Regions from separate parts of the Microbulbifer sp. genome, predicted to be linked through region 1. Evidence: predicted binding sites of a transcription regulator. Region 1 holds the regulator's gene; each other region holds the start of a gene.

Region 1 (7,642 bases):
CCAATGTCTGGATGGCGGTACTGCTGATCATGGCGGGCAATGCCAAACAGCTGGACGAGCGTCGCGGAGCCGATACCAGAGCGATCACTGTGCTGCGGGAAAAAGTGGAAACGCTGCAGAAAAAGCACGCGCGGATTCCCTCGCTGCCGGACCTGATGCTGATCGCCGCAGTGGGTTTCGGTATCACCGCCATCGCTCACGCCGCCGCCGACCAGTTGGCACCCTGGTTCCAGGCCAACGCGCCGCAACTGGAACGCCTCAGCTTCACCAGCCACTTTTTCTGGCTGATTATTATCGCTACCACCCTGGGGGTCGCCATGGCCTTTTCACCGGCGAAAAAGCTCGAGGGTGCCGGCTCCTCCAAGGTGGGCTCGGTATTTATCTACTTTCTGGTGGCCACAATCGGCACTCACATGGACATCACCGCGCTTAAAGACAGCCCGGAACTGTTCGTGCTGGGGATTATCTGGATGGCGATACATGCCGGGCTGATGCTGCTGGTGGCCAAGTTGATCAAGGCCCCCACCTTCTTTATGGCGGTGGGCAGCCAGGCCAATGTGGGCGGGGCCGCATCCGCCCCGGTGGTGGCCGCGGCCTTCCACCCCTCACTGGCACCAGTGGGCGTACTGCTGGCGGTATTCGGCTATGCACTCGGCACCTACGCAGCCTGGTTCTGCGGCCAGTTGCTGCGGGTAGTGGCCGGCGGCGGTTGATCTGCATCAATACGCAGCCGGCGGCCGCGACCAGTCGGGATTAAACCGCTATCGATACGGCCCCGGGAGCACTCCTGCATCCAGAGCTTATAAAAATCCAGCCAGCGGCGGCGCCGCTGGCTGGATTTTCAAAGAAGATTTTTCGGCGGGGAAGGTTTATTCGCGGGGAATCACGTCTTCCGCCAGCAGGCCTTTTTCACCCTGTTGCATTTCGAACTCCACCGCCTGGCCTTCGTTCAGGGTTTTGTAGCCCTCTCCGCGAATACTGCGATAGTGTACAAAGATATCTTCGGTCCCCTCACCACAGGTGATGAAGCCATAACCTCGAGCATTGTTGAACCATTTCACGGTACCTGTAACGCGATCACTCATTAAGCAAACCTCATTATTGTTATTGCGTTTACCTCATGTCCAAAGGGGCAAACGCCACCCCATAATCAGCGGCTCTGCCGCTGTCCTGTACGCCCGCCGGATCGCTTCCGACAAACGTCCTCTGATTCTTAGATAAAATGCCGCCAGTGTCCAGATTTCACTGTGAATTTAATCCCACGAATTGTAAGTTATGCGCGACAAATCACCAAAACAGTTCGGTCAAGCCCCCTATAACTGACCAATTGTGCTTTTATGAATTTCTATGTATTGGTCCGACCGTTCCATTTATCAGGTGGTCGCCATTTCCGGCACTTCGGCAATATGCAGAGTGGAGGTCGGGAAGGCGCAGGAGGCTCCGTGCCTTTCGATAACCTGCAGGACCCGCAACAGGATATCCTGCTTGATTTCGTGATAGCGAATCCACTCGGTGGTTTTAGTGAAGGTGTAGATAAAGAAATCCAGCGATGAGGGGACAAAACTGTTGAAATTGACAATCAGCGTCTGGTTGCTGTCGATCTCCGGGTGTTGTTGCAGCATTTTTTTGACATCGTCGACAATAAACTTCATTCGGGGTGCATCCTCGTAGCGAATGCCGATGGTTTCATAGATGCGCCGGTTCAGCATGCGCGAGGGATTTTCCACCGCTATCTGGGTAAAAATACCATTGGGGATGTACAGTGGCCGCTTGTCGAAGGTGCGAATGCGGGTCAACCGCCAGCCGATATCCTCCACAGTGCCCTCGATTTCCTTATCCGGCGATCGCACCCAGTCCCCCACTGCGAACGGCCGGTCGAGATAGACCATCAGACCGCCGAAGAAATTGGCCAGCAGGTCCTTGGCCGCAAAGCCCACTGCCAGGCCGCCGATACCGCCGAAGGCGAGCACGCCACTGACGCTGTAGCCGAGAAACTGCATGATCACTATCACCGCAGTGATCATGATGGAGGCGCGCACCAGCTTGCCCACCGCGCGCACAGTAGTGGCGTCCATGGGTTTGCTGATAAAGCGCGGGTCGCGCAGGTTGTACTCCACATTGCGCGAGAAGCGCAGCGCAAACCAGGTGAATACCAGGATCAGGCCAATTTCCCGCAGCGGCGTGGCCACCGAAAAGATCTCTGCCCCGGTGGCGACCCCGGCCCGGCTCGCGGCCAGGGTCAGGCCCAATAGCCACACTAACACCGTGCCCGGCGGGTTCAGCGCGCCCACCAGTGCGTCGTCCCAGGGATTGACCGTTTTTTCCGCACGCCGGGCAAGGCGCTGCACGAAACCCGCCAAAAGCCAGGCGCTCAGCGCCGTGGCCAGAACGATAAGAAAAATCGCCACGATCCACAGGCGGTTGTCGCCGATCCAGGACAGCAGCATTGCTTTTATCGATTCCACTTACTTCTACCCCCGATAAATAAATTCCAATCCGTGTTTTCTTGTAGGAGCGGCGGGGCGGCCATCCGCCCATGGCCACGATCAGCGGTGGTTCCATCCCGGGTTGATCGCGGCCATGGGCCGCTCCTGCATGGAACCTGAATCCGTGACTTCATGACGGCTCAGAGCACAAGCTCTTGCACTCTGTATCCGCCCTGAAGTCACAGATTCAGGTGGAAGCCAACCAGTTGCGGGTCTCCCGCCAGCGTTCGCTCTGCTCCAGTTCGGCCCAGGATCTGATCGCCGGTTTTCCGCGCATGCGCTGCAACCGTTCACTGGATTTTACTTTGGGTACAAAGTTCTCCAGCGCCTCGAGTGCCTGCAAAGCCCCCGGGCGGCTGTTGCACACCAGGCCCATATCGCAGCCGGCCTCCATCGCCGCGCGGATTCGGGCCCCGTAGTCGCCGGCGGCGCCGGCGCCCTCCATGGACAGATCGTCGCTGAAGATCACGCCGTCGAACCCCAGCTTGCCACGCAGGATATCCTGCAACCAGAAACGGGAGAAACCCACCGGCTGCTCATCCACTCGGGCGAAGCGGATATGCGCCGGCATCACCGCATCCAGTTCGCCTGCGCGCAGGGACTCCACAAAGGGAATGGCGTCGGAATTCATCACCTCTTCGAGGGAGCGCTCGTCCACCGGCAGCTCTTCGTGGCTGTCCTCCAGCACATGGCCGTGACCGGGGAAATGCTTGCCGGTAGTGGCCATGCCCGCCCCGTGCATCCCCTGCATAAAGGCTCCCGCCAGCGGCCCCACCTGCCGGGGATCAGCGGCAAAGCTGCGGTCCCCGACGATACGGCAGTGGCTGTCGTCCGCGTCCAGCACCGGGGCGAAACTGAAGTCCAGGCCGACCGCCATCAGTTCCGACGCCAGCAGCCAGCCCACGTCCTCCAGCCGTTTCACGTCGGCGCGGGCGGCCAGCGCCTGCATGGATGGAAGCGAGGCAAACTCCCCCCTGAAACGCTGTACCCGGCCGCCCTCCTGGTCCACCGCCAACAGCAGTTCCGGGCGCTCCGATCGGATATCGGCCACCAGCGCCGCAATCTGCGCCCGGTCGCGGAAATTGCGCCCAAAGAAGATAAGCCCGCCCACCAGCGGATGCCGCAGCAGCCTGCGGTCCTCCAGGGTCAGTTCCTGGCCTTCGATATCAATCATCACCGGACCGATCATGAGAGTTCCTCTTTAATGCGGAATGATGAATGCGGAATGCGGAATAAAGGATATCCGATGCGAGACGTTGTTGTTCGGGTTGCCCGGGGAGCCCGGTCGCGGCCGGTGGCGGTTCCGTGGCACGAAGCAGGCCCGCGTATTCCGCATTCCGCATTCATCATTCCGCATTCACTTTGAGCATCGCCGCCGCCGCGGGCACCAGCCGGTCCAGGGTTTCCGGAAGGCTGCTCTGGGCGCCGAAATCTTCTCTCAGGATAGCCTCGATGGCGTCGAAGCTCGACAGGGTAAATACGGTGGCGCCCAGCATGAAGTAGAGGCGCCAGTAGAAGCTCACCGGGTCCAGGTGCGGCAGTGCTCTCTCCAGTAGTCCGGCGAAACGGTGGTAACTGTCGCCGTAGCGGGAGACGATATAGCGGCGCAGGTGCCCCTGGGACTGGGAGTAAGCCAGCCCCAGCAGGCGCATGAAGCGCTGTGGGTCGCGCCCCTCCGCCGCCAGGCTGCCGAGCCCCACCCGGTAGAGACTCTCCAGCAGCTCTTCCACCGTCAGCCGCTGGCCCGCTGCCTCACGACGATCCAGTTCACCAGCAAGACTGGCGGTAAAAGGCGTCAGAAAGCGCTCGAAGACCGCCTGAATCAGTTCTTTTTTTGATCCAAAGTGGTAATTTACTGCGGCGAGGTTGACCCCGGCGGTGCTGGTGATGGTACGCAGGGAGGTTTCGGTAAAGCCGCGCTCGGCAAAGAGTACCTCGGCGGCGTCCAATATCCGGCCGACCGTATCCGTCTGGCTCATAGGAATTCGAACCAACAATTAAAACAGTTGTTTGGTGGAAAGGCAGATTAGCATATTCCGCGCCAACTGGCGCCGCTGGCAGTGTTGAACCGGCGGCGCGGACATTAAATTGAAAGGAAGAATCGAGGAGAAGGGTTGCCATGACTCAGAAACGACCGGAAATCGGCAGCTGGTTCGAGAATATCGACGGCGGCCTGCTGTTCGAAGTAGTCGCGGTGGACGATACCATCGAAGTCCAATACGCCGACGGCACCCTGGATGAGTTCGACTGGGAACAGTGGCGGGAGATGCCCTTGGTGCCGGCGGCAGAGCCGGAGGACGCCAACGCGGCCTTCGGCCTAACTGTGGACGACCAGTCACCGAATGCGCGGGGCTTCAGCGTACCCGAGGACACCAACCCACTCGACTACGTGGAGGGGGAGCCTTTCGAGGGGACGGACGAGTCACCCTGAGGCTCCTTGCAAAGAGAGTGAAAACCGGAGGTTCGCGTCACGCTTCCCGCCCCCTGATGTAATCGATAATGATCTCCGACGCCTCCTCCACGGTATCCACGATGCTGAACAAGTCCAGGTCCGAGGCGTCGATGCAGCCGCTCTCCAGCACCGTGTCCATCAGCCAGCCGTGCAGTCCGGCCCAATAGCGCTTGCCCACCAGTACGATGGGAAAACGCCGCACCTTCTGCGTCTGAACCAGGGTCAGCGCCTCGAACAGTTCGTCCAGGGTGCCGTAGCCGCCGGGCATACCCACAAAACCAACCGCATGCTTAACGAACATAAACTTGCGCACAAAGAAATAGCGGAAGTTGAGACTGATGTCCTGATAGGGGTTAGCCACCTGCTCGAACGGCAGTTCGATGTTGAGGCCAATGGAGACGCCGCGCTGGGGCAAGGCGCCGCGATTGCAGGCCTCCATGATCCCCGGGCCGCCACCGGTCATCACCGGTATGCCCTCCGCGGCCAGCAACTCCCCCAGCCTGACTCCCTGCTGATATTCCGGGGAATCCTCTGTGAAGCGCGCACTGCCGAATACTGTCACGGAACCGGTGAGCGCAATCAGTCGTTCAATTCCATCCACCAGCTCGGACTGTATCCGCAGTACCCGCCAGGCTTCCGGCATTTTTGCGTCCAGCATTTTCTTTCCTTTTATTTGTCGCGTATCTCTTTCAACCAGTCATTCTCTCCCCCTATCTACTTATAGCAGCCTATGGCGACAATGGCGTTGCCGGCCATCCACCGGCACAAGGATTGCGCAGAAGGCAAATCTGTATATAATCCCAGCAACTGTATATAAATACAGAGCAACCTCAGGTGACCCTATGACCAATCTAACTGCACGCCAGGCCCAGGTACTCGAACTGATCAAGGCCTACCTGGAGGAAACCGGCTATCCACCCACGCGCGCGGAGATTGCCCAGGAACTGGGCTTTCGCTCCCCCAACGCCGCGGAAGAACACTTGAAGGCACTGGCGCGCAAAGGCGCGATCGAGATGGTGGCGGGTGCCTCGCGGGGAATCCGCATCCCGGATTATCAACCGGGCCTGCCGATCGTAGGGCGTGTAGCCGCCGGCAACCCGATCCTCGCTGAGGAGAACATCGAAGACTACTGCGACCTTCCCGTAGACTTCTTTCATCCCCCGGCGGACTACCTGCTGCGGGTACACGGCATGAGCATGCGCGACGCCGGCATACTGGATGGCGACCTGCTTGCGGTACAGCGCACAGACCAAGTGCGCAACGGCCAGATAGTGGTGGCGCGGATCGAGGATGAAGTCACCGTCAAACGCTTCCGCCGCAAAGGCAATCAAGCCACGGTGCAGCTATTGCCGGAAAACGAGGACTTCGAAGTGATTCAGGTGGATATGCGGGACAAGCGTTTCGCCATCGAAGGACTGGCGGTGGGAGTGATCAGGCAGAGCCCTTAGAGCCTGTTTGGAATCTTGCACAAAACTCTCCGGGCCGGATGGGGTGCCTCTTTCCGGGACCTTTCACTGCCATGGATGGCCGTGGAGAGCGTACAGGGATGTATTTAAGGGGGGGCGCCCAGCCCGTGTCCGGGAAAGAGGCACCCCATCCGGCCTCGCACTGCGGCCTGGAATTCCGGAGAACTCAAACAGGCTCTTAGATGAATGCGGAATAATGAATGTGGACAAATCTGCCAGGAGCAGACTTGCACAGCCGAAGGCTGCCCCGAAGGGGTGAAGCACTGGGACGAGCTTCACAAATACGCGATCGGACGTCGTGCTGCGAGGGAGTTCAGTGACTACTGATCAATCGTTCCGGGCACCCCAAAAGTAAGATCGCGGCCAAGAGCCGCGCCTACAGGAAAGTGTCATTCCGCATTCAATGAACCGTGTGATTGACCGGGGTCACCTCTTCGTCTTCATCGAAATAACCCGGCTCCATATCGTCGATATTCTGTACAGCCTCTATGCCGGCCTCCAGCATGGCCCGGGCGATGGCGATTTTGTGTTCGCGTATGAAATCCAGGCTCTCGCTGGAGAAATGGATACGCACCAGCGGGTCCTCCCGGTGGCCGGCACGGCGCAGTGCCACGTCGCCATTGGCCAATTCGACAATTTCAAAAGTCTCGGAGGACATATTCTTCTCCCGCTACATCAATTTGTGTGCAGGGTAACATACAGAGGCCAGCAACCAGAAGTCAGAGGACAGTTTCGTCCCTTCTGACAAAACCTGATATCTGATCTCTGTCTTCTGGATTACCACTCTTCCATATGTGCGCGCTGACGCCGCACCAGCTCCACCAGCGCGGTACGCCATACTTGCAAACGCTCTTCACTGAGAGCCGGGATTTCGGCAGCGGACAGATTTTGCAACGGAATCAAGTTATCGTTCCCGCCATTTCCTTCGTTCCTTCCGCCGGAGAATTTCCACAGCTGCAACCAGGCGGCCTGCAGTTGCGACAGCCAACTGCCGGAGTCCCCGAGCAGCTCCAGCAGCTCGACAGCCTCCGCACAGGCCGTACCGCGGGCGGCGGCCCGCTCCTTGAGTTCGGAAGCGGATTCGGGCTCACAACCCAGCTGCAACTGAAAAGCCAGTTCGCAGAGAAAGGCCCGGTAGGCGCGCCACAACTGCATCACCGCTCCCTCCTGCACCGCCGCCTGCCGCAACACGGGCCCACTCTCTCCTTCCAGGAGCAGTTGGCTTTTACGCAGAGCGG
Region 2 (7,642 bases), on a different contig from region 1:
ACTGGTGGAGATCAAGGACCTGATGACCGAGGTGGAGTTCAAGGTGTTCTCCGGCCCGGCCAACGATCCCAAGGGCCGTGTGGCCGCCCTGAAGGTGCCCGGCGGCAACGACAAACTCACCCGCAAGCAGATCGACGACTACGGCAAGTTCGTCGGCATCTACGGGGCCAAGGGCCTGGCTTATATCAAGGTCAACGACAAGTCGGACCTGGAGAACGGCCTGCAGTCGCCCATCGTCAAGTTCCTGCCGGAGAGTGTGCGCGCCGCGATCCTCGAGCGGCTCGAGGCGGAGAACGGCGACCTGATTTTCTTCGGCGCCGACAACCGCAAGGTGGTCTCCGAGGCCCTGGGCGCACTGCGCTGCAAACTGGGCGAAGACCTGGACCTGTACACCCGCGAGTGGGCGCCCCTGTGGGTGGTGGACTTCCCCATGTTCGAGGAGGAGGACGGCGGTAGCCTCACTTCCCTGCACCATCCCTTCACTGCGCCTTCCTGCACCCCGGAAGAGCTGGAAAAGGCACCGCTGGACGCCCTGTCCCGCGCCTACGACATGGTGCTCAACGGCACCGAGCTGGGCGGTGGCTCCATCCGCATCCACGACCAGTCCATGCAGCAGGCGGTGTTCCGCACCCTGGGTATCGGCGAAAAAGAGCAGCGCGAGAAGTTCGGTTTCCTGCTCGATGCCCTCAAGTACGGTGCGCCGCCCCACGGCGGCCTGGCCTTCGGTCTCGACCGCCTGGTGATGCTGATGACCGGCAGCGACTCCATTCGCGACGTCATCGCCTTCCCCAAAACCCAGAGCGCGGCCGACGTAATGACCGACGCCCCGGGAGCCGTGGAAGCCAGGCAACTGCGCGAGCTGAACATCCGCCTGCGCCAGAAGGAAGATCAGGTCGGCTGACATTTTAAGCCGTAGGATGGGCAAAGGAGCGCAGCGACGTGCCCATCAAATTGAGCTGATGGGCACGCTGCGCTTTGCCCATCCTAAAAACGAACATAAACAATACATTGAGCCACAACGGAGCAATACCGGAGAGATAGATGGCGGGACATAGTAAATGGGCCAATATCAAACACCGCAAAGCGGCCCAGGACGCCAAGCGCGGTAAGATTTTCACCAAGATCATCCGCGAGTTGACCGTGGCCGCCAAGGCCGGCGGGAACCCGGAAGACAACCCCACCCTGCGCGCCACCATCGACAAGGCGCTCAGTAACAATATGAAGCGCGACACCATCGACAAGGCCATCGCCCGCGGTGCCGGCAATGCCGATGGTGACAATTACGAGGCGGTGACCTACGAAGGCTACGGTGTCGGCGGCGTCGCGGTCCTGGTGGAGTGCCTGACCGACAATCGCAACCGCACCGTGGCGGAAGTGCGCCACGCGTTTTCCAAGCGCGGCGGCAATCTGGGCACCGACGGTTCGGTGGCCTACCTTTTCTCGCGCAAGGGCCAGATGTACTACGAGCCGGGCGCCGATGAGGATGCGCTGATGGAGGCCGCGCTGGAGGCCGGCGCCGAGGATATCGAGACCAACGAAGACGGCAGCATCGAAGTCACCACCGAGTTCCAGGACTATATGCCGGTAAAGGACGCGCTCACAGAGGCGGGTTTCAAGCCGGACAATGCCGAGATCGCCATGATTCCCTCCACCACCGTGCCGATGGACAAGGACGGCGCGGAGAAGGTGATGGCCCTGGTGGATATGCTGGAAGACCTGGACGATGTGCAGAACGTCTACACCAACGCCGATATCCCCGACGAGGTGATGGAGCAGTTGGGTTAACCTGGGCGCGCCGAGCTCCAGCTCGGCTTGCGGGCCGCAGGCCCGCTTTCTTCCGTCCTATCTGTTATCTTCCCTCTGTATCCTTGACGCCCACCGCCCACCTTGGGAAACTCCCACCACTATATAAACATACAGAGTAACTACTCACCCATAGGGAACCTGCTTTGGCTTAAGCGAGCCACCCTGTAGGAGCGGCGGGGCGGCCATCCGACATGCCCGCGATCGGGTTCTGTTCGCGGGCATGGCCCGCTCCTACTGGGGGGAGCAGTTACCATACAGATACCAACTGGAGCCGCCCTTGACCCGAATTCTGGGCATAGACCCCGGCTCGCGCAAAACCGGCTACGGCCTGATCGACACCCAGCGCGGCCGCGGCCGCTACGTGGCCAGCGGCGTGATCCGCCTGCCGGATGGCCCGCTGCCGGAACGGCTCAAGCTGATCTTCGACGCCGTGAGCCAGATAGTGCAGCAGTACGCGCCGACGCAGATGGCCATCGAAAACGTGTTTATGTCCAAGAGTGCCGGCTCCGCCCTCAAGCTGGGCCAGGCCCGCGGCGCGGCGATCGTGGCCGCCACCTGCGCGGATCTGCCGGTGGCGGAGTACGAGGCGCGCAAGGTGAAGCAGGCGATCGTGGGCAGCGGCGCGGCGGACAAGCTGCAGGTACAGCATATGGTGAAGACCCTGCTGCAGTTGCCGGCTTCGCCGCAGGAGGATGCCGCCGACGCCCTGGCGGTGGCCCTCTGCCATATGCACACCACGCAGACCCTGGTTCAGGCCGCCGGCGGCGCCCGCGGGCGCTTTCGCCGCGGCCGCCTGACGATTTCGTGAATTGTCATTGTGGCGCGGGAAAGGGGCATCCCTCCCGGCTTAGCGCCCAGGCCCAGATGTTTGAAGGAATAGAAAATGATCGGAAGACTGAGCGGCACCCTCGCCGCAGTGCAGCCGCCGCAGTTGCTGGTGGACGTGCAGGGGGTGGGCTACGAAGTGCTCGCGCCCATGACCACGATTTTCGAGCTGCCGCCCTTGGGGCAGGCGGTGCAACTGCACACCCACCTGGCGGTGTCGGAAACCGCGCAGCAGCTGTACGGCTTTATCCGCGAAGGGGATCGCCAGCTGTTCCGCACCCTGATCAAGGTCAACGGCGTGGGCCCGAAGATGGCGTTGGCGATTCTCTCCGGTCTCGACGGCAACGCCCTGGCGCGCTGCGTGGCGGAGGACAATATCGGCGCGCTGGTCAAGGTGCCCGGCGTGGGCCGGAAAACCGCGGAGCGGCTGGTGATCGAACTGCGCGACAAGCTGGCGCCCCAGGCCGGCGACGCGGGCGACATCCCGCTGATGACCGCCAGCGCGCCGAAAGTCGATTGTGCCGGCGAGGCGGAGAGCGCCCTGGCGGCCCTGGGCTACAAGCCCGCGGAGGCGACCAAAATGGTGGCCAGGGCCAGCAAGGAGCAGCCGGACGCCGACAGCGCCACCCTGATCCGCCTGGCCCTGAAAAGCATGGCGCCAGCCTGATGAATGCGGAAGGGGGGGGAGAAATGCGGAATGCGGAAGGGGGGTAGAAATGCGGAATGAGGAATGCGGAATGCGGAATGAATTATCCCGCCCATGGCCGCGATCAAAACCGACGGCGGCAACAATGTGTGATCGCGGGCACAGCACTCGGAGCCGGCACTGCGGCCCGGCGCGTATTCCGCATTCCGCATTCACCATTCCGCATTCGTTCTGCATTCCGCATTCGTTCTGCATTCCGCATTACAGCCGGAGGCTGCCATGATCGAAGCCGACCGCCTGATCGCCCCCGAACCCATAGGCCCGGCCGGCCAGGAGGACCAGCACGACCGCGCGGTGCGCCCAAAATCCCTGGCCGACTACGTGGGCCAGCCGGTGGTGCGCGAGCAGATGGAGATATTTATCCAGGCCGCCAAACAGCGCGGCGAGGCCCTGGACCACACCCTGGTGTTCGGTCCGCCGGGGCTGGGTAAGACCACCCTGGCGAACATCATCGCCGCGGAGATGGGTGTGGCCATCAAGACCACCTCCGGCCCGGTGCTGGAGAAGGCCGGCGACCTGGCCGCGCTGATGACCAATCTGGAGCCGGGGGATGTGCTGTTTATCGACGAGATCCACCGTCTCAGCCCCCACGTGGAAGAGGTGCTCTACCCGGCGATGGAGGATTACCAGTTGGACATCATGATCGGCGAGGGCCCGGCGGCGCGCTCGATCAAGCTGGATCTGCCGCCCTTCACCCTGGTGGGCGCCACCACCCGCGCCGGGCTGCTCACCTCGCCACTGCGCGACCGCTTTGGGATAGTGCAGCGGCTGGAGTTCTACAGCGTGGAGGATCTCACCAGCATCGTGCGCCGCTCCGCGAGCCTGATGGGTGTCGAGATGGACGAGGGCGGGGCGCTGGAAGTGGCCCGCCGTTCCCGCGGCACGCCGCGCATCGCCAACCGCCTGCTGCGCCGGGTGCGCGACTACGCGGAGGTGAAGGGTGACGGCAGCGTCGGTGTGGAGATCGCCGACCTGGCCCTGAACATGCTCAACGTGGATGCGCGGGGCTTCGACCACCTGGACCGGCGCATGCTGCTGGCGATGATCGAGAAATTCGACGGCGGCCCGGTGGGGGTGGACAGCCTGGCGGCGGCGATCAGCGAAGAGCGGGATACCATCGAGGATGTGCTGGAGCCCTTCCTGATCCAGCAGGGTTACGTAGCCCGCACGCCGCGGGGGCGGATGGTCACGGCGCTGGCCTACGAGCATTTCGGCGTGCCGAAGCCGGATCGCGGAGATTAGTCGGATAGATTGATCGCGGCCATGGGCGGATGGCCGCCCCGCCGCTCCTACAAGGGATAGTCCGTAGGGTGCGCCGCGCGCACCATTGACCGGGCGGTGCGCACGGCGCACCCTACTTGAGTCCCGAGTCCCGAGTCCCGAGTCCCGAGTCCCGAGTCCCGAGTCCCGAGTCCCGAGTCCCGAGTCCCGAGTCCCGAGTCCCGAGTCCCGAGTCCCGAGTCCCGAGTCCCGAGTCCCGAAAGCTACCCGGCCAACGAATACCCGAAATCACACGAAAAACTGTATCGAAGCCCATGATCGACCCTTTCAACATCCCCATCCGCGTCTATATAGAAGACACAGACGCGGGTGGAATCGTCTACTACGTGAATTATTTGAAGTATATGGAGCGCGCGCGCACAGAATTCATGCGCTCGCTCGGCTATGATAAGCCCGCAATGCCGCAACAGGGCCTGTTGCTGGTGGTGCACTCGGCGGAGATCCAGTACCACCGTTCCGCACGGCTGGACGACGCGTTGCGGGCCACCGCGTCGATTGGCAAACTGGGGCGCGCCGCAGTGACCTTCCAACAAGAAATTTACCGCGGGAATGAAATTATTTGCGCCGGTGTGGTCAAAGTCGCCTGCGTGGCGGATGACAACCGCAAACCCTGCGCATTGCCCGAAACCATTTTTTCAGCATTAAAGGCAGCTAGTTAGAAGATGAACGCCGGTGAACAACTTTCCCTGTGGGGGCTGATACAAAACGCCAGTCTGTTGGTACAGTTGGTGATGTTGCTGTTGCTGCTGGCCTCGGTGGTCTCCTGGGTCATGATTGTGCAGCGCGGCTTCTACCTGTCCCGCGCCAAGAGCGCCTTGTCCGGCTTTGAGCGGCGCTTCTGGTCCGGGGCGGACCTCAACCAGCTGTTTCGCGAGGGCAATGCCCGCGCGGAGAAGGGCCGGGTGCACGGCCTGGAATCGATTTTCCGCGCCGGCTTCACCGAGTTCACCCGCCTGCGCCAGCAGGGCCGCAGCGGCCCGGAGGCGGTGATGGACGGCTCTGAGCGGGCCATGCGCGTGGCGATGTCCCGGGAGCAGGAGCGCCTGGAGATGAACCTGCCGTTTCTCGCCAGCGTGGGCTCGGTGAGCCCCTATATCGGCCTGTTCGGTACCGTGTGGGGCATCATGAATTCTTTCCGTGGCCTGGCCACCATGCACCAGGCCACTATCGCCACGGTAGCCCCCGGCATCAGCGAGGCCCTGGTGGCCACCGCCATGGGCCTGTTCGCGGCGATCCCCGCGGTGCTGGCTTACAACCGCTACGCCGCCAAAGCGGAGTGGCTGCTGTCCAGTTACGAGACCTTCGCCGAGGAGTTCTCTTCCATCCTGCACCGCAAAGTGCACTCCAGCTAGGCGGGATGCATCTATGAGTGTTGCTCGCAAAGCACCCAGGAAAAAGCTGGTCTCCGAGATCAACGTCGTTCCCTATATCGACGTGATGCTGGTGCTGCTGGTGGTGTTTATGGTGACCGCGCCGCTGCTGATGCAGGGGGTCAAGGTGGACCTGCCCGACGCCCCGTCGGCGCCGATCGAAGACACCGACGACGAGCCGCTGATCGTCTCGGTGCGCGCTGACGGCACCTATTACCTGAATCTGGGCAAAGATGAAAAAGAGGCTAAACCGCTGTCGGAGATCCGCGACACCGTAGCCAAGGTACTGCGCCAGAAGCCCAAGACCCCGGTGCTGGTGTGGGGCGACACCGACGCCAAATACGGCCTGATTGTCGGCACCATGACCCAACTGCAGCAGGCCGGCGCGCCCAGTGTCGGCTTGGTCACCGAGCCGCCGCAGGAGTAAGCCGGGATATGCGAGGCTCCTATTCGCTGGCGATTGTGATCAGCCTCCTGTTGCACGGGACGCTGATCGCCGTGCTCACCTATGGTTGGGAGGCGACCAGCAGGCCCGAACGCAAGCCCATGCCCCAGTTCGTGCAGGCTAAGCTGGTGACCATCGAGCCCAAGGTCACCCAGAAGAAGACACCGCCCAAGGTGGATTTGGAGCAGAAGCGCCGCCAGCGCGAACTGGAGCGCCAGCGGCGGGCGGAAGCGGAGAAAAAGCGCCGGGCGGAAATCGAAAGAAAGAAGAAAGAGGCGGAGAAAAAGAAGAAAGCGGAGCAGGAGCGCAAGAAGAAGGAAGCGGAGGAAAAGGCCCGCCGTGAGAAAGAGCGCAAGGAGCAACTCGAGCGCGAGCGCCGGAGCGCCTTTGACGAGGCGCTGGAGGAAGAGGAGGAGCTGCTGGAAGCCACCGAGGACACCCAGGCGGTCATGTCCGTGGCCCAGGCCATCCAGGCGCGTATCGAATCCGTGTGGAGCCGCCCGCCCAGTGCGCGCAATGGCATGCTCACCGTGGTACAGATAAACTTTGTACCCACCGGCCGCGTGGTGGCGGCCAACATCGTGGAAGGCAGCGGCAATGCGGCGCTGGACCGCTCGGTGCTCACCGCCATCCGCAAGGTGGAGGTGTTTCCCGAGGTGGCCGAACTGGCCCGCAAGGAGCCCGCCCTTTTCGAGCGCGAAGTGCGTACAACCCTGTTGAACTTTAGAGTCGAAGATCTGCGCCAATGATTAAAAAACTCGCTAAGCTACTCCCGGTTCTCGCTGCCCTGGTCGCCGCATCGCTCAGCCTGGGCGCCCGTGCCCAGTTGGTGGTGGATATCACCAGCGGTATCGACGACCCCACGCCGATCGCCGTTTCCCCGTTCAGTTGGTCCGGTACCGGCGTGCTGCCGGAGGATGTGTCCGACATCGTCGCCGCGGACCTGCGCCGCAGCGGCCTGTTCGCGCCGGTACCGAAAGAGGACATGCTCTCCTTCCCCAAATCCGCGGATGAGGTGTCCTTCCGTGACTGGCGGGTTCTGGGCACCGAATACGTGGTGGCCGGCCGCATAGAACCCCAGGCGGCCGGCTACCTGCTGACCTTCGACCTGGTGAATATCTTTGGTCAGCAGAAGATGTTCACCAAGCAGGTGAGCGGCGGCAGCCGCCAACTGCGGGATATCGCCCACCGTGCGGCGGACGAGATCTT
Region 3 (7,642 bases), on a different contig from region 1:
GCTCGAGTCAAAACACTATTGGGTTTTACCACTCTGCTTTTATCCGGCCTGGTACGGGCGGATATCACCATTGAAATGCACGCCGTAGACAAAGATGGCGTCGGAAAACCGATCGGCCAGGTAGTCGCCAGCGAAACGAAATACGGCGTCGTGTTTACCCCCTCCCTCACCGGGCTGACGCCGGGGCTGCACGGCTTCCATCTCCACGAGTTCCCCAGCTGTGAGCCCAAGGAAAAGGACGGCAAGATGACAGCGGCGCTGGCGGCGGGCGGACACTATGACCCGGCCAAAACCAAGCGTCACGGTCCTCCCTGGGGAGACGGACATCTCGGAGATCTTCCCGCTCTATTTGCCGACCCCAAAGGAAGTTCCACCAGCCCGGTACTGGCCCCCCGGCTGAAACTTTCCGATCTGAAGGGGCATTCACTGATGATTCACCAGGGCGGGGACAACTATTCGGACCAGCCAAAGCCCCTGGGTGGAGGCGGCCCTCGTGTCGCCTGCGGGGTTATCAGCACATCCAAATAGTATCGGGCAATCCCGCCCTACTTGGGTCACCTGCCGGGGATTTGCCCAATCTGGAAATCCCCGGACACAGACTATTCGGATAACCTGGTAATCAGCCAGCCGCTGCTGGTCCCCTGCACCAGCAGGGAAAACAGCACCACGCCGAACACCATGGACTGCACCGCCCACCAGTAGGGCAGCTCCATGGGGATGGACAGCACCAACGCGATGGCAATCACCCCGCGCAGGCTGCCCCAGCCCAGCAGCAGGCGCCAGGGCTTGGAGATTGGCGGCCCCACGAATCGCGCCAGGGGCGCAACCGTAAATATCGCCAGCGCACGCCCACCGAGGGCGGCGGCAATGGCGATCAGCATGGCGAACCAGTGCTCACTGAACATTTCAAAAGTAATGGTCAGCCCCATGATCACGAACACCACGCCGGTGAGCGCCAGCGCCAGCCACTCCCAGGTGAACGCCGCCCCCACCAGCCGGTCTTTCTCCCGCAACTGCAGCCCGGCGCGGGCCACGATGGCACACACCATCACCGCGAGAATACCGGACACTCCCGCGATCTGCTCCGCCAGATAAAAGCTGCCGAAAGCGGCCAGTACCAGGACCATCAGCGCCGACCCCACGGCTTGCAGGAACAGCACCAGGGCCACCGTCGCCAGGCCGCACAGCGCCCCCAGTGCCAGCCCGCCGATAAAGCTCCACGCAAAATGCAGCATCGCACTGCCGAACGGCTGGGCGGCACCCTCCACTGACTGGGTTGCCAGGCCGAGCACCAGGCCGAAAAGCACTATCGCGGCGGTATCGTTGAACAGGCTTTCCCCCTCCATCAGGATCAGCAGATCCTCCCCCGTACCGCGGCTGCGCAGTTTGGCGACCACCGCTACCGGATCCGTGGTCGCCAGTGCCGCGCCGGTCAGCAGCGCCGCCGTCCAGGGAAAGCCCGCGGGGTGATGGGTACCGTAGTAGAGCAGCGTCGCGGCAATCACCGTGAAGACGGCCACGCCCAATATCGCCAGCAGCAATACCGGCCCCAGCCAACGCTTCAGCGCCCGCGGGTCCAGTTGCCACGCGGCCTCGAAAATCAGCACCGGCAGAATGACGAAGAACACCAGCTGGTTCAGGTTGTACACCCGCAGGACTGCGTCGTAGTCGATCACCGGCGGCAACAGCCCGGCGAGCACTCCGGCCGCCAGGCAGCCCAGGGCATAGTCAATGTGCAGGAGGCGCGCCAGCACCAGGCCAAAAGCCACCGCCATCAGCAGATAGAGCACTTGACCGACTAAGGTTGTCACCATGACATTCGGTTCCCTCCGCTATGTCCATGATCTTCAGTGTATGCGCGATTGACCCCGCTTGCGCGGAAGCGGCCCTCAATTTAAACTGTATACATATACAGTTATTAAAGTGTAGCCGCCATGGCAGAAGAGGACATCGCCAACCCATCACAAGCCCGCAAGGGCCGGGGCGCCGCCAGCAATCTGGCCGGCCGCTTTGCCACCCGGGTGAGCCGGCGGGAGAACGACGGCTGGCAGCTGGAGGAGGAGCCGCCGGAGAGGCTGCTGACCGAAGCCATCGAGGAAAAGGCCCGGACTATTATCAGCAGCAACAGCTCACCGGATCTGCCCTTCAGCCAATCGATCAACCCCTATCGAGGCTGCGAGCATGGGTGCACTTATTGCTACGCCCGCCCGTCCCACGCCTACATGGACCTGTCCCCGGGGTTGGACTTCGAGAGCAGGATCTTTTTCAAACCCAACGCCCCGGAACTGCTGGAAAAAGCCCTGCGCAAACGCAACTATGTGTGCAGCCCCATCGCCCTGGGCACCAATACCGATCCCTACCAGCCTCTGGAAAGAGACAAGCGGATTACCCACCAGCTGCTCGAGGTGATGCAGCGCTTTCACCAGCCGGTGACCATAGTGACCAAGAGCCAGCTGATCCTGCGCGACCTGCCGATTCTGGCGGAGATGGCACAGGACGGGCTCGCCCAGGCAGCCATCAGCGTAACCACGCTGGACAACGAGCTGAAAAGGAAACTGGAACCGCGCACCGCCGGTCCAGCCGCTCGCCTGCGCACACTGGAGACCCTGAGCGACGCCGGCATCCCCACCGCGGTGCTGGCCGCGCCCATGATCCCGGCGCTGAACGACAGCGAACTCGAAGCCATTCTCGGTGCCGCGCAAAAGGCCGGTGCGGAATTCGCGGCCTATATCCTCCTCCGCCTGCCCTACGAGGTGGCGCCACTGTTCCGCCAGTGGCTGCAGGAACACTATCCCGAGCGCGCCACTCATGTGATGAGCCTGGTGCAGCAGAGCCGCGGCGGGCGCGACTACCGCAGCGACTTTTCCCAGCGCCAGACCGGCACCGGCGTCTTCGCCCAGCTGCTGCAACAGCGCTTCCGCGTGGCGATTCAGAAACTCGGGCTGAATCGACGCAGGCTGGCATTGGATTGCGGGCGCTTCTCGCCGCCTCCCGCAAGCGGCGAACAGCAGTCGCTGTTTTGAGGGGTTCAAATCGCTGCGCTCGTTCGCCTGCAAGCAGGCTCCTACAGGGAACTCCATTCGATTCTTGAGCCCGAGTCATTACAATAGGCGGCCGGAATTTCCGCGAGGCCACCCTTGAACAACTGGTTTGTCTATCTGATACGCACCCGCAGCGGAGCCCTCTATACGGGGATTACCCGCGATGTGGAGCGCCGCTTCGCCGAGCACGCCAGCGGCAGCCCCAGGGGCGCCAAGGCGCTGCGCGGGCGCGGTCCGCTGACCCTGGCGTTCCAGCACGCGGTTGCGGAAAGATCGGAGGCCCTGCAACTGGAGATGCGGATAAAAAAATGGCCCAAGGAAAAGAAAGAGGCACTGGTGGCCGGCGATACCGCGCTACTGGTCGAATGCCAGAGCGGATCGCCCTGATTCGCTAGTAGACCACCCCCGTGTACACCTTCTTGGGGCCAGGGAAGCTGTCGAACAGGGCCCGGTGGGAGCCAGCCCCCGGATCGAGTCCAGGGTAGGCTCTGCTGGCGAATAACGGCGTTCCCATTTAGCACCGCCTTTTCGCCTGCAGGGCAGGCTCCCACAGCAGACGCAGTGCACAACCAGGCGAACGGCGTCTCGACCTGAACTCCGAAACCTTAGATCAACCGCGGCTTCATGATCTCCGCAATCCACGCCATAAACACCTGTACCCGCCTGGGCAGGTGGCGGCGGTTGGCGTACACCAGCGACACCGGCATGGGCGCGGGCCGGTATTGCGGCAGGACCTCCTCCAGTTCCCCCGACTCAAGGTAGGGGTGCACGCCGGCCTCCGGCACCTGGATAATCCCCAGCCCCGCCCGGCAGGCCTCCAGGTAGGCCTCGGTATTGTTGACGGTAATCGCGCCCTCCATGGGCAGGAATTTTTCCGCGCCCGGCTCCCGCGGGTCGATATACTCGAAACCGGGGGGCCGCGCGCCGAGGGACGGCACATAGTGAACCAGCCGGTGCCCGGCCAGCTCCTCCAGGGTGCGCGGCGTGCCGCGTTCCGCCAGGCACTCCGTGCTGGCACAGCTCACCATCCGGTAGTGACCCAGCGGCTGCGCGATCAGGCTGGAATCCTCCAGGGTGCCCACCCGCAGTACGCAATCGAATCCCTCGCGCACAAGGTCCACAAAGCGATCGGTGCTGCTCAGTTCGATCTCCAGGTCCGGGTGCCGGCGCAGGAATTCCGGCAGCCGTGGGATCACCAGATCCCGCGCCACCGACAGCGGCATATCCACACGCAGGCGCCCTTTCAGCGCCGCGGTATCCTCGCGGAACAGGTTCTGCAGGTCGTCCATATCCGCCAGCAGGTCCCGGCTGCGCTCGTAGAAAACCCGGCCGTCCTGGGTCATCTGCACGCTGCGGGTGGTGCGGTGCAGGAGCCGGGTGCCGAGCAGGTTCTCCAACTGCTGCACCGCGCCGGACACGCTGGCCCGGGACAGGCCCAGGCTGTCCGCCGCGGCGGTAAAACTGCCCTGCTCCGCCACCCGCAGGTAGATCTGCATGGACTCCAGTAGCTTCACGGCCCGCCGTACAATTGTTCAAGAATAATGAACAGTCTAGTGTAGTGTAAGGTACTAATTGTGTATATCAGAGCCCCCCAAATTGTTCACAGTTAGGCGCAGCTCGCAGGGAATGGTCATTCCATTTTCAAGAGCTGCAACGCAGCTGTGGACCCTCTCTACCAGGTGAAGAGGGGGGCTCCCTTCGGGCGGGCCGCTAAGCAGCCATCTGCGGCGTTGCATTTGCTTGACATAGATGACTATGCCGGCGCAAATGCGCCTTGCATCTGGCCGCTTAGCGGCCCGCTGATATATACAATTAGTACCTTACACCACACTAGGCATTTCTTAGCTAATGTCGATCGCGGCCAACGGCGGAGGGCCGCCCCGCCGCTCCTACAGGGGTCTTTGCCTTATACAACCTCGCAAAGGTCACCAGGGAATGTCGCTGCCGTCGTAATTGATAAAACGGCCGCTGTTTTCCAGGCCGGTATCGAGCAGGATTTTCTTCAAACCGGCGACACTCTCCTTCGCGGAGATCAGCGCATTGGGCCCGCCCATATCCGTCTGCACCCAGCCCGGATGCAGCGCGAGGACACTGATGCCCCGCTCGCGCAGGTCGACGGACAGGCTCTTGACCACTTGGTTCACCGCGGTCTTGGAGGAGCGGTAAAGATAGCCCCCGCCGGAACCGTTGTCGGCGATACTGCCCACCTTGCTGCTGATCACCGCGATAACCCTGCGCCCACTTGCGGCCACATTGTCACAAAAGGTTTCCGCCAGCCTGTAGGGCGCGAGCGTGTTGATCTCCAGCACCTTGCGCCACTCGTCCAGATCCACATGGCCGAAAGTTACGCCCTTGGGGCCGTAGTAACCCGCATTGCTGACCAGTATGTCGATGGGCCTGCCCCGCAACTCGCGGCCCAGCTCCGCCATCTGCCGGGAGTCGGTGACATCCAGCGGAAAAACCTCCAATAGCGGATACTGCTCCCGCAACGCCTTCAGCGCGCCGGCGGAATCCGGGTCGCGGCAGGTGGCCAACACCCGCCAGCCGTCGGCGACAAACTGGCGGGACAGTTCCAGGCCCAGGCCGCGGTTGCAGCCGGTGATAAGGATAGTACCGGGCATAACAGCTCCTTCAATGGTATTCTTGCACCGTCCGATGATAACAACTGCCTGCCAATGTACTACTCACTGAGCGATCTCTTCTGGCTGTTCCTGTTCGTCCTCGCCGGCTGGTACCTGTGGGCCGGCATGGCGGCCAAGGAACAGGCGCGCCGGGCCGCCGCCAGCCACTGCGCGCAACTGGGCGTACAGTTGCTGGACGACACCGTGGCCCTGATGCGCACCCGCCTCAAGCGCGACAGCCGCGGCCAGGTGCGCCTGCAGCGCAGCTACGAATTCGAGTTCACCTCCACCGGCGAGCACCGCTACGCCGGGATCGCCGTGCTGCACGGGCGGCGCATAACACAGATACAACTTTCCCCCCACCACCTCGCCTGAACGGAGCACAGATGAAACGCGGAATCTATCGCCACTATAAAGGCGAGCGCTACGAGGTAATGGAAGTGGCCACTCACAGCGAAACCGGCGAGCGGCTGGTGGTCTACCGCGCGCTCTACGGCGACTACGGCGTCTGGGTGCGACCGCTGGAGATGTTTGCGGAAAACGTGGAAAGGGACGGCGAACTGGTGCCGCGTTTCCAACTGTTTCAGGAATTTGACTAGCGCGACCGGGCGCCATTAATGTTGCCGCACTCCGTCAACCGATCCAATAGATAAGGCCACCCATCGGTGAACAATAAAAAAATAATGATCTACGGCGCCTACGGCTATACCGGCGAGCTGATCGCCCGCGAGGCCGTGGCCAAGGGCTATCGCCCGCTACTGGCGGGGCGCAGTTCGCAAAAACTGCAGCCGCTGGCGGAAGAATTGGGACTGCCGGCCATGGCGGTCGGTCTCGACTCCAGCGAAACCCTGGAGCGCACCCTGCGGGATATCGACGTGGTGATCCACTGCGCGGGGCCCTTCTCCGCCACCGCCGAACCCATGATGCTCGCCTGTATCGCCAGCCGCACCCACTACCAGGACATCACTGGCGAAATGTCGGTCTACCAGCTGGCCCACAGCATGAATGCGGAAGCCAAAGCCGCGGGGGTGGTGCTCTGCCCGGGAACCGGCTTCGACGTGATTCCCACCGACTGCCTGGCGGCGGCGCTGCACAAGGCGATTCCCACCGCCACCCACCTGAGCCTGGGCTTCGATTCCGACTCCTCTCTCAGCCCCGGTACCGCCAAGACCTCCATCGAGAGCCTGGGCGTGGGCAGTGCCATAAGACGCAACGGCGAGATCGAGATTACCGGCCACGCCGAAATCAGCCGCACCATCGATTTCGGCCGCGGGGAGAAATTCGCCGTCGCGATTCCGTGGGGCGACGTGGCCACCGCCTACTACTCCACCGGGATTCCCAATATCGCCGTGTATATTCCCATGAGCCCGCGGCGCGCGAAAAAAATGCGGCGCATGAACAAATTCCGCTGGCTGCTGCGCAAGCAGTGGGTGCAGGACTGGCTCAAGCGCAAGGTGGACAAATCTGTACGCGGGCCCGGCGAGGAAAAGCGCGCGGAACAGCAGACCTGGATCTGGGGCGAAATACGCCACGACCGCCGCGGCGAGCGCAAGATCGGCCGACTGGTCACCGCCAACGGCTACGATGTCACGGTGCACGGCTCCCTGGCGGTGATGGAATTCCTGCTCGACTACAAGGGGCCCGGCGGCTACTTTACGCCGTCGAAACTGTGCGGCTACGAACTGGTGGAGCGGCTACCCGGTTCCGGGCAGATCAAGATCGGTATCGATTGAACCTATGGCGCCCGGTGCGCACGGCGCACCCTACAGGCGCCCGAGTCCCGAAGGCGAGGCCCCTGGGCGGCCCTGCTGCCGGTAGCCGTTCGTTCAACAGCCTCATCGGCAATCGTCTCTCGAACGGCTCCCGGCATCAGGGCCCCCGCATCAGGCTCCGGTATTCTTTCCCGAGTCCCGATATTTCACAAACCTGACATAATTCGGTCAATTCCGCGCAATACAAGCTTCGTACCTTGGCCCCATG
Region 4 (7,642 bases), on a different contig from region 1:
CCGCCTGAATTTCCCGCCAGGCCAGGCCGCGGATTTTTCTGCCGATCAAATGGATAACCGAATACTGGTTTTCCCCCCGGTCTTTATTGAGCTGTACCAGCCCCTCAATTTGTAGGATATTTCCCCGCTGTATCTCCCGGCGATAGCGCTGCTGCACTTTATCCCACACCACCACGTTGACCACCCCGGTTTCATCTTCCAGGGTCAGGAACAGGACCCCGGAGGCGCTGCCGGGCCTCTGCCTGCAGGTCACCAGGCCGAGAACCTGTACCTGTTGGCCATCGGTACAGTCTTTCAGTTGTGCGGCAGTCAGATGGTTCCGGTAGTGGTCCCGACGGCGCAGCAGGGCGATGGGGTGTTCGCGGAGGGTGAGGCCGGTGCTGGCGTAGTCGCTGTAGCTGTTGTCTTCCTGGGAGTTGCCCGGGTGGTAGCCGGGGGTGGCTTGATCGGTTATTTCGCCGTTCAGGGAGTGCCAGGTGTTCAGGTAGCGGTTGTCCGAGAGGCTGCCGAGGGCGTTGGCGGCGGCCAGGGCGGCGAGTTGATCGGTGGGCAGGTGGGTGCGTTCGCGGAACTGGGGCTGGGAGTGAAAGCCTTGTTCTGCACGGATTTTGCAGATGGTGGTTGCGGTTTGTTCGTCCAGGCCTTTGATCAGGCGCATGCCCAGGCGGAGTGCTGGGGGATTGGATTCCGGCATTCGCGGGAATGACGGGTGAGAAGTTGGTAGAGCCTGGATGGGTTCTTGTGTTTCGGGGTATTCGGTTTGGGTTGATCGCGGCCATGGGCCGCGGGCCCTCTCCCCCGACCCCTCTCCCGCAAGCGGGAGAGGGGAGGAGAGTTCCAGGCGGTGGTCCCAGTGGCTGTGGAGGACGTCGATGGGGAGGACTTTTACGTTGTGGCGCTGGGCGTCGTAGACCAGTTGGGCGGGGGCGTAGAAGCCCATGGGCTGGCTGTTGAGCAGGCCGCAGTAGAAGGCTGCGGGGTGGTGGTGTTTGACCCAGGCGGAGAAGTAGGCCAGCAGGGCGAAGCTCGCGGAATGAGATTCGGGGAAGCCGTAGGAGCCGAAGCCTTTCATCTGTTCGAACAGTTGTTCGGCGAAACGCTGTTCATAGCCGTTGGCCAGCATGCCCTGAATCAGTTTGTCCTTGAATTTGTGCAGGTTGCCGTTTTTGCCCCAACTGGCCATGGCCCGGCGCAGTTCGTCGGCCTCGCCGCCGCTGAAGCCGGCGGCGACCATGGATAGCTGGATTACCTGTTCCTGGAAAATGGGTACGCCTTTTGTGCGATTCAGCACTGGCTTCAGGTTTGGGTGCGGATAGACCACCGGCTCCAGTCCCTGTTTGCGGCGCAGGTAGGGATGCACCATGCCGCCCTGTATTGGCCCGGGGCGGACTATGGCGACTTCGATAACCAGTTCGTAGAATCTGCGCGGCTGCAGCCGGGGCAGCATGCTCATCTGCGCGCGGGATTCCACCTGGAAGACGCCGACGGTGTCGGCCTGGCAGAGCATTTCGTAGACTTGGGGATCTTCCCGGGGGATATCCTGGAGCTTGAGCCTGGGCCCGTAGAGGGCGATATAACTCAGGGATTTGCGCAGGGCGGTGAGCATGCCCAGGGCGAGGATATCCACCTTCATCAGTTTCAGGTCTTCGATATCCTCCTTGTCCCACTGCACGATGGTGCGGTCTTCCATGGCGGCATTCTCGATGGGCACCAGGGTGTGCAGCGGCTGTTCGGTAATCACGAAGCCGCCCACGTGTTGGGACAGGTGACGGGGGAAGCCGTAAATCTGTTGCAGTAGTTTCGGCAGTATTTTGCCCGCGGTGCTATCGGGGTCTATGCCGGCTTTTTGCATCTGTTGCGGAAAGTCTTCCAGTTTGTCCCACCAGGCGCGCTCCGCCTGCAGCCGCTCGATGGTGGCGGCGCCGATGCCCAGGGCCTTGCAGATATCCCGCAGGGCGCTCTTGAAACGGTAGCTGATCTTGGTGGCGGCGAGGCCGGCGCGGTGGCGGCCGTATTTTCCGTAGACATACTGGATCACCTCTTCGCGCCTTTCGTGCTCGAAGTCCACATCGATATCCGGCGGTTCGTTGCGCTCGCGGGAGATAAAGCGCTCGAACAGCAGCTCGATCTTTTCCGGGTCCACCTCGGTGATAAACAGGCAGTAGCAGACCACGGAGTTGGCGGCGGAGCCGCGGCCCTGGTGGAGGATATGCTGGTTGCGGGCGTACTGGACTATATCGCAGATGGTGAGAAAGTAGTGCTCGTAGCGGAGCTCGGCGATGATACCGAGCTCTTTTTCTATCTGTTTGGCGATCTTCTCCGGGGTGCCTCCCGGCCAGCGTTTTGCCGCGCCTTTCTGTACCAGTTCGCGCAGATAGTCGCTGGCTTTTTTTCCAGGGGGCAGCACTTCGGAAGGGTATTGGTAGCGCAGTTCGCCGAGACTGAAATGGCAGCGGTCGGCGATGGCGAGGGTATTCTCTATGGCCTCCCTGGGATAGAGGGCTGCGATATCGCTCAGCGGGCGCAGGTAGCGCTCGGCATTTTGTTCCAGCCGGTAGCCCAGCTGTTCCAGGGTGCAGTTGTGGTAATTCGCATTGAGCACATCCTGGAGGGGTTTGCGGCTGCGGCAGTGCATCAGCACTGCGTTGGTGGCCACCAGTGGCAGTTGCTCCTGTTGCGCAAACTGCATCAGGTCCAGGATTTTTTGGTTCTGGTGACCGCCCAGCGGATTGTTGAGGGCGATATAGAGCCGGTTGGCAAAATGCCGCTTTAGCTCTTCGGGGATAAATAGCGCTTTCCCTCCCTGTGGAATCCAGATGGCGATGGTTTCCCGGCACAGGTCCAGCAGGTCCTGCAAGTGGGTTTGGTATTGCCCCTTCTCCGTGCGCAGACGGGAGGTGGAGATCAGCTGGCAGAGTTCACTGTAGGCGGTTTTATTGGGGGCCAGCAGGACCAGTTGCTGGTTGTCTTCCTGCAGGCGGAAGAGGCTGCCGCAGATCAGCTTGAGGTTGCTGCCGCTGGCTTTTAGTGTTTCCAGTTCTTTGTAGGCGCGCACTACGCCGGAGAGGGAGCATTCGTCGGTAATGGCCAGGGCGCTGTAGCGTAGCCTGTGAGCGGTTTGCACCAGCTCCTGTGGGTGGGAGGCGCCCTGGAGAAAGGAGAAGTTGCTTTGGCAGAAAAGTTCGGCGTACTGCATGGTGGGCCGGTGTTGGAAATGGACTTTATCGATCAAGTTTGCTGGTGTTATTAACCCGGCACTGAATTAAAGGGGATTACGCTGTAGGAGCCTGCTTGCAGACGAACTGGAGGTGCGGTAGGCCCGCGAATATTCGCCTGTAAGCAGGCTCCTACAACAGCCATCGACTTGAGTGCGCACTGGGAGCAGTGCCAAACATAATTCCTCCGGACAGAGGGCTAAATTGCTAATTGCTCTACTGTGATTTCCAGTGCGGCAGATACTCTTTGCAAAGTGGATTTCCGCGGTCGCTGGCTGGCCTCGAGTTGAGCGTAAGCTGCCTGGGTAATTTTGAGTCGCTCGGCGACTTGAGCTTGGGTGAGTTTCAGGTACCCTCGCCAGGCGCGAATGGGCGTCATATTTTGTTCAGCCATATAGCCCATGCAGATACCAATCCTCCGAAGTCAGGTCCTGAAACACCCAATAAAGACTCCCTTCCTCCCCCCGCGCGATGTAGTAATCCCGGGCGTGGCGGTTGTGTTGCCACCAGTAGCCGTCGATACGTTCCGGGCCCTGGAGCAGTTTGAGTTCGCCGCGGTGGAAGAGCTTGTGACCGCGACTTTGCAGTCTGTCCGGCCGGGGCAGCAGCCAGGTTGGCCTGGGGGCGTTGACCGGGTGGAGGCTTTGGCCTTTCCGGCTGGTGCGGCTTTTTACCACCAGGGTGTCGGCGCTCTGCCAGGCCTGTTCCGGCAGGTGGCTCTCTTTCAGGGTGACGCCGGACAGGGCCTGGTGCCCCAGGCGGGCGCGGAGCTTGTCCAGCAATTGGTGGCTGCGCTGAAGTTTGCTGTTTTCTCCAAACAGGTCGTCGTCCGCATCGTCCTGGCTGAGCGGGGATAACTGGTCGCAGGTGAGGTTCAGGGCCTGCACCGGGTGTTCCAGTTTGAGCCTTTCCAGTTGCAGTTTGGTGAGCGCGATCAACCGCTGCGGGTCCAGCAGGGGGCGGGAGGTCTCCACGCTGAATACCTTGCAGCCGAGGCGGCCGAAGTCCAGTTTCCAGCGCAGCTGCTGGCTGTAGAGCTGTCGGCGCTGCAACTGCCGGCAGAGTTCGCGCACCAGGCGGCCGGCGGGAAACAGCAGCTGCTCGCTGTTGTCCAGCGGGCTGGGGAAGAAGAGTTCGCTGTGGAATTCCGGGGGCGGCTGGTAGCTGGGCACCGGGTCGTGGCGACTGCCGTTGAGGCGGGCCAGGTAGTCGATAAAGTCGCGGCCGAAGCGGCTGCCCACTTCGGACAAGGGGAGGGCCAGCAGTTGGCTGACGCGCTTTATGCCGCAGGCGTAGAGTTTGGCAGTGGTCTTGTTGCTGCAGTGGAGCAGCTTGCTGGGGGCAAAGCTGATCCACTGGCGCCAGTGCTGCGGGCTGGGCGGTGTCCGGGTTTCCTTCAGCCACTGGCGGTGTTCCGGCAGCTGGCTGAGCAGGCGCGCGGCGCTGGGGCTGTGGCCCAGGCCCATAAAGGCGCTGATGCGCATCTGGCGCAGCTCCCGGCGCAGTTGTTGCAACAGCGGTTGCAGGCCGCCGCTGGCCTTGAGGCTGCCGCCCAGCTCCAGGTAGAGGCAGGCGAAGCCGCCGTCGCCGGACTCGATGGATTCCGCCGGTTGGGGGGAGACCACCGGGGTAAAGCTGTAGCCCCATTGGGCCAGTTCGCGCAGCAGTTGTTCCTCCCGCTGGCTATCCCGCTGCAGCAGCTCCAGGTCTGCGCAAAGGGCGCAGGCGGTGGCGATGGTGAGGCTGCATTCCACGCCGCGTTCGGCGGCGTTGGCGTTGGCGTCCACGATCAATTGGCCTTCGATGACCGCCCGGGGGCCCGTCTTGGCGTTGTGACGTTGGGCGCGGGTGAGGGCTTCCAGGGGGAGTTTGGGGAATTGGATGCAGAGCCAGAGCATAGTTTTAGATCTCTTTGCTTGAACAGCGGGCCTTTGGCCCGCAATGCCGGGCTGGAGCTCGGCGTTCCCAGGGGGTGGTTGCGCCGCCTGCCGGAGCTGGAGCTCCGCGGTCCCGGGCGGTGCGCACGGCGCACCCTACGTCACTCCGGCTCCTCAATGTAATGGGCGGTCCCGCCGGGTCAGGTCGGGGCTGCGGGCCAGGTGCAGCTTCTGGCCGGACTGGCCGCCCAGTTGTTTGAGCAGTTGCAGCGCCAGCTGATCGCCGTCTCCACTCATCTGCAGGCGCAGGGCGGCGGGGGAGGGGCTGGCGGCGGAGGTGCCGGGGCGGAAGTGGAAATGCAGCGCCTCGCCCTCGCGGGCGGCGACTTGCAGGCGGCGCAGGTCTTTGTCCGCCGGAGTCTCCCGGCCCTGCCAGTTGAGCAGGGCGCCGCAGCAGCCGGATTGCAGGGACTGCTCGAGGGCCCAGAGTTCATCCCTGTGCCCGCGGGGGTGCAGGATCAGCAGTTTCTCCAGCTGGACTCCGGCCCTGGCCAGGGCCGGGGCGTAGGGGATAAAGGGCGGGTTGACCAGGATTACCATCTCTTCCCGCTGGGTGATTTCCGCCAGCGCCGGCAGCAGCAGGGAGATTTCGCCGATGCCGGATCGGTCCACCAGCAGTTCGGTGGTGGCGCCGCGGGGCCAGCCGCGCCCGGCGAGCAGCGCGTCCAGGGCGCTGTAGCCGGTGGCGATACCCGGCCGGCGGCGCCTGTGTTCATTGGCGGCCTGCCAGATATCCGGCTGGGCCAGCAGCTGCTGCAGTCGCTGTTGTTTCGATTCCGTGGTTAAGCGGTTGTTTTGCAAGAAGTTTTCGGCACGGTTCACGGTTTCTGCCCTCGCTTTCTGCGCGCATTTGTTGCCCAGTGGGATTGGATCTGTATATGTGTACAGTATTTACTGGTAATTTATACAGTAGTCGATAAGGGCCGGCAAGAGGGCTGGTGTGGGATTGGCACTTTTTTGCACAGCGCAAACCGGCTATGATTCGGCCTCGTTGTCGGTCGAGACAACAAGACCAAAAGAGCTGACCAGCAGAATCGCAAGAACTGAATCAACAGCAACTAGGGGGCGGAGTGAGCATCAAGTCCGACAAGTGGATTCGCCGTATGGCCGAGCAGCAGGGCATGATCGAGCCGTTCGAGCCGGGCCAGGTGCGCTACAACGGCAACGGTGACCGACTGATTTCCTACGGTACCTCCAGTTACGGCTACGACGTGCGCTGTGCCGGCGAGTTCAAGATATTCACCAATGTGCATTCCGCCACCGTGGACCCGAAAACCTTCGACGAAAACAGCTTTGTCGATGTGGAAGGGGACTCCTGCATTATTCCTCCAAACTCCTTCGCCCTGGCGCGCACTGTGGAGTACTTCCGTATTCCGCGCTCGGTGTTGACCATTTGCCTGGGGAAATCCACGTATGCGCGCTGTTTTCGCGGTGATACGCGGGTTGCACTGGCGGATGGGAGTGCGCCGACACTGGAAGAAATGGCGCGCCGGGCGGAGTCGGGAGAAATTTTCTGGGGCTACAGCATAGGGCCGACCGGGCGGCTGATCGTTACCATGCTGGAAGCACCCCGTTATATCGGGCGCGACAGCCTGATTGAGATCACACTCGACAGTGGTGAAACCATCCGCGCCACCCCGGACCACCAGTTCTTGCTGCGCGACGGGCGCTACCTGCCCGCCGCCGATTTGCGTCCGGATACCGCTTTGATGCCCTTGTACCGCGATATAAAGCGCGGCTACGAAATGGTCTACCAGCCCTTGAATGGCCAGATGCACCCCACTCACCGGCTGGCCGATGAGTGGAATCTGCGCCACGGCATCTACGACGATGTACCGGGGACACATAGGCATCATATTGACCACAACCGTCGCAACAATCTGCCAACCAATATTCTGCGCATGGAGGCGTCCGAACATATTCGCCACCACAATGCGGAAACCTACGGCGAGGATTTCGACCCGCAAGAGCATTCGGCGAGTATTCGCGAGGCGCTGGGGCGACTTTCCCTGGATCCGGAATGGTCGGCGCATTATTCGAAAGTACAGTCGGAGCGTGCTCTGAACTTCTGGAAAGATCCCCGGTATGCACAGATTCGCGAGCGTGTTCTGGAAGCTCGGCAGAATCCGAGTGAGGAGACTCGGGAGCGGCGCTGCCAGGCCATGGTGCATCGCTACGCGGATATTGCGGAAAGAGAGCGCCAGAGTCGCCTGAGTGCCGCTGCCTGGGCACGCGACAATGGTTCGCGGCGCAGGCAGCAACGGGAAATCGCCCGCCAGATCAACCTTCGCCCCGAAATTACCGCCGATCGTGTGCGCTGGGCCTTGGATCAGACGGGCTCGATCCGCGGTGCGGCCCGCCTGCTGAACTGCGACAGATCCGTATTTCGCCGCTTCCCCGATGTCATTGGCCAGATGCAAGGTCGCGGCGAGTACCGCAATCACAAGGTGGCCAGTGTCCGGGCGCTGCCCGGTGACCACGACGTCTATT

Evidence for each region. Region 1 encodes LexA, which represses DNA repair genes until DNA is damaged. Its sites were predicted from a motif close to ACTGTNTNTANANACAGT; they were not measured.
Region 2: the regulator LexA is predicted to act here: its motif matches at 1,904-1,921, upstream of ruvC (crossover junction endodeoxyribonuclease RuvC).
Region 3: the regulator LexA is predicted to act here: its motif matches at 1,899-1,916, upstream of ACRC0P_RS13150 (PA0069 family radical SAM protein).
Region 4: the regulator LexA is predicted to act here: its motif matches at 6,024-6,041, upstream of imuA (translesion DNA synthesis-associated protein ImuA).

The regions. Positions count from the first base shown of each region.
Region 1 covers NZ_JBOFOC010000169.1:18,456-26,097, reverse strand. The annotation lists gene ACRC0P_RS16380 (DUF819 family protein) at 1-713, shown strand, start outside; gene ACRC0P_RS16375 (cold-shock protein) at 870-1,085, opposite strand; gene ACRC0P_RS16370 (mechanosensitive ion channel family protein) at 1,374-2,465, opposite strand; gene nagZ (beta-N-acetylhexosaminidase) at 2,674-3,675, opposite strand; gene ACRC0P_RS16360 (TetR/AcrR family transcriptional regulator) at 3,833-4,465, opposite strand; gene ACRC0P_RS16355 (DUF6763 family protein) at 4,606-4,917, shown strand; gene ACRC0P_RS16350 (TIGR00730 family Rossman fold protein) at 4,955-5,596, opposite strand; gene lexA (transcriptional repressor LexA) at 5,781-6,386, shown strand; gene ACRC0P_RS16340 (hypothetical protein) at 6,805-7,062, opposite strand; gene ACRC0P_RS16335 (DUF6586 family protein) at 7,182-7,642, opposite strand, start outside.
Region 2 covers NZ_JBOFOC010000085.1:14,957-22,598, forward strand. The annotation lists gene aspS (aspartate--tRNA ligase) at 1-901, shown strand, start outside; gene ACRC0P_RS09270 (YebC/PmpR family DNA-binding transcriptional regulator) at 1,042-1,785, shown strand; gene ruvC (crossover junction endodeoxyribonuclease RuvC) at 2,084-2,614, shown strand; gene ruvA (Holliday junction branch migration protein RuvA) at 2,690-3,298, shown strand; gene ruvB (Holliday junction branch migration DNA helicase RuvB) at 3,557-4,579, shown strand; gene ybgC (tol-pal system-associated acyl-CoA thioesterase) at 4,873-5,277, shown strand; gene tolQ (protein TolQ) at 5,281-5,970, shown strand; gene tolR (protein TolR) at 5,984-6,415, shown strand; gene tolA (cell envelope integrity protein TolA) at 6,424-7,182, shown strand; gene tolB (Tol-Pal system beta propeller repeat protein TolB) at 7,179-7,642, shown strand, end outside.
Region 3 covers NZ_JBOFOC010000125.1:13,093-20,734, reverse strand. The annotation lists gene sodC (superoxide dismutase [Cu-Zn] SodC) at 1-528, shown strand, start outside; gene ACRC0P_RS13155 (cation:proton antiporter) at 600-1,814, opposite strand; gene ACRC0P_RS13150 (PA0069 family radical SAM protein) at 1,935-3,023, shown strand; gene ACRC0P_RS13145 (GIY-YIG nuclease family protein) at 3,138-3,428, shown strand; gene ACRC0P_RS13140 (LysR family transcriptional regulator) at 3,647-4,555, opposite strand; gene ACRC0P_RS13135 (SDR family oxidoreductase) at 4,967-5,662, opposite strand; gene ACRC0P_RS13130 (DUF3301 domain-containing protein) at 5,717-6,037, shown strand; gene ACRC0P_RS13125 (DUF1653 domain-containing protein) at 6,049-6,261, shown strand; gene ACRC0P_RS13120 (saccharopine dehydrogenase family protein) at 6,328-7,395, shown strand; gene ACRC0P_RS13115 (phosphatase PAP2 family protein) at 7,640-7,642, shown strand, end outside.
Region 4 covers NZ_JBOFOC010000167.1:2,960-10,601, forward strand. The annotation lists gene ACRC0P_RS16100 (error-prone DNA polymerase) at 1-3,196, opposite strand, end outside; gene ACRC0P_RS16105 (helix-turn-helix domain-containing protein) at 3,415-3,618, opposite strand; gene ACRC0P_RS16110 (Y-family DNA polymerase) at 3,602-5,113, opposite strand; gene imuA (translesion DNA synthesis-associated protein ImuA) at 5,267-5,974, opposite strand; partial or broken gene ACRC0P_RS16120 (dCTP deaminase) at 6,223-6,576, shown strand; partial or broken gene ACRC0P_RS16125 (Hint domain-containing protein) at 6,550-7,642, shown strand, end outside.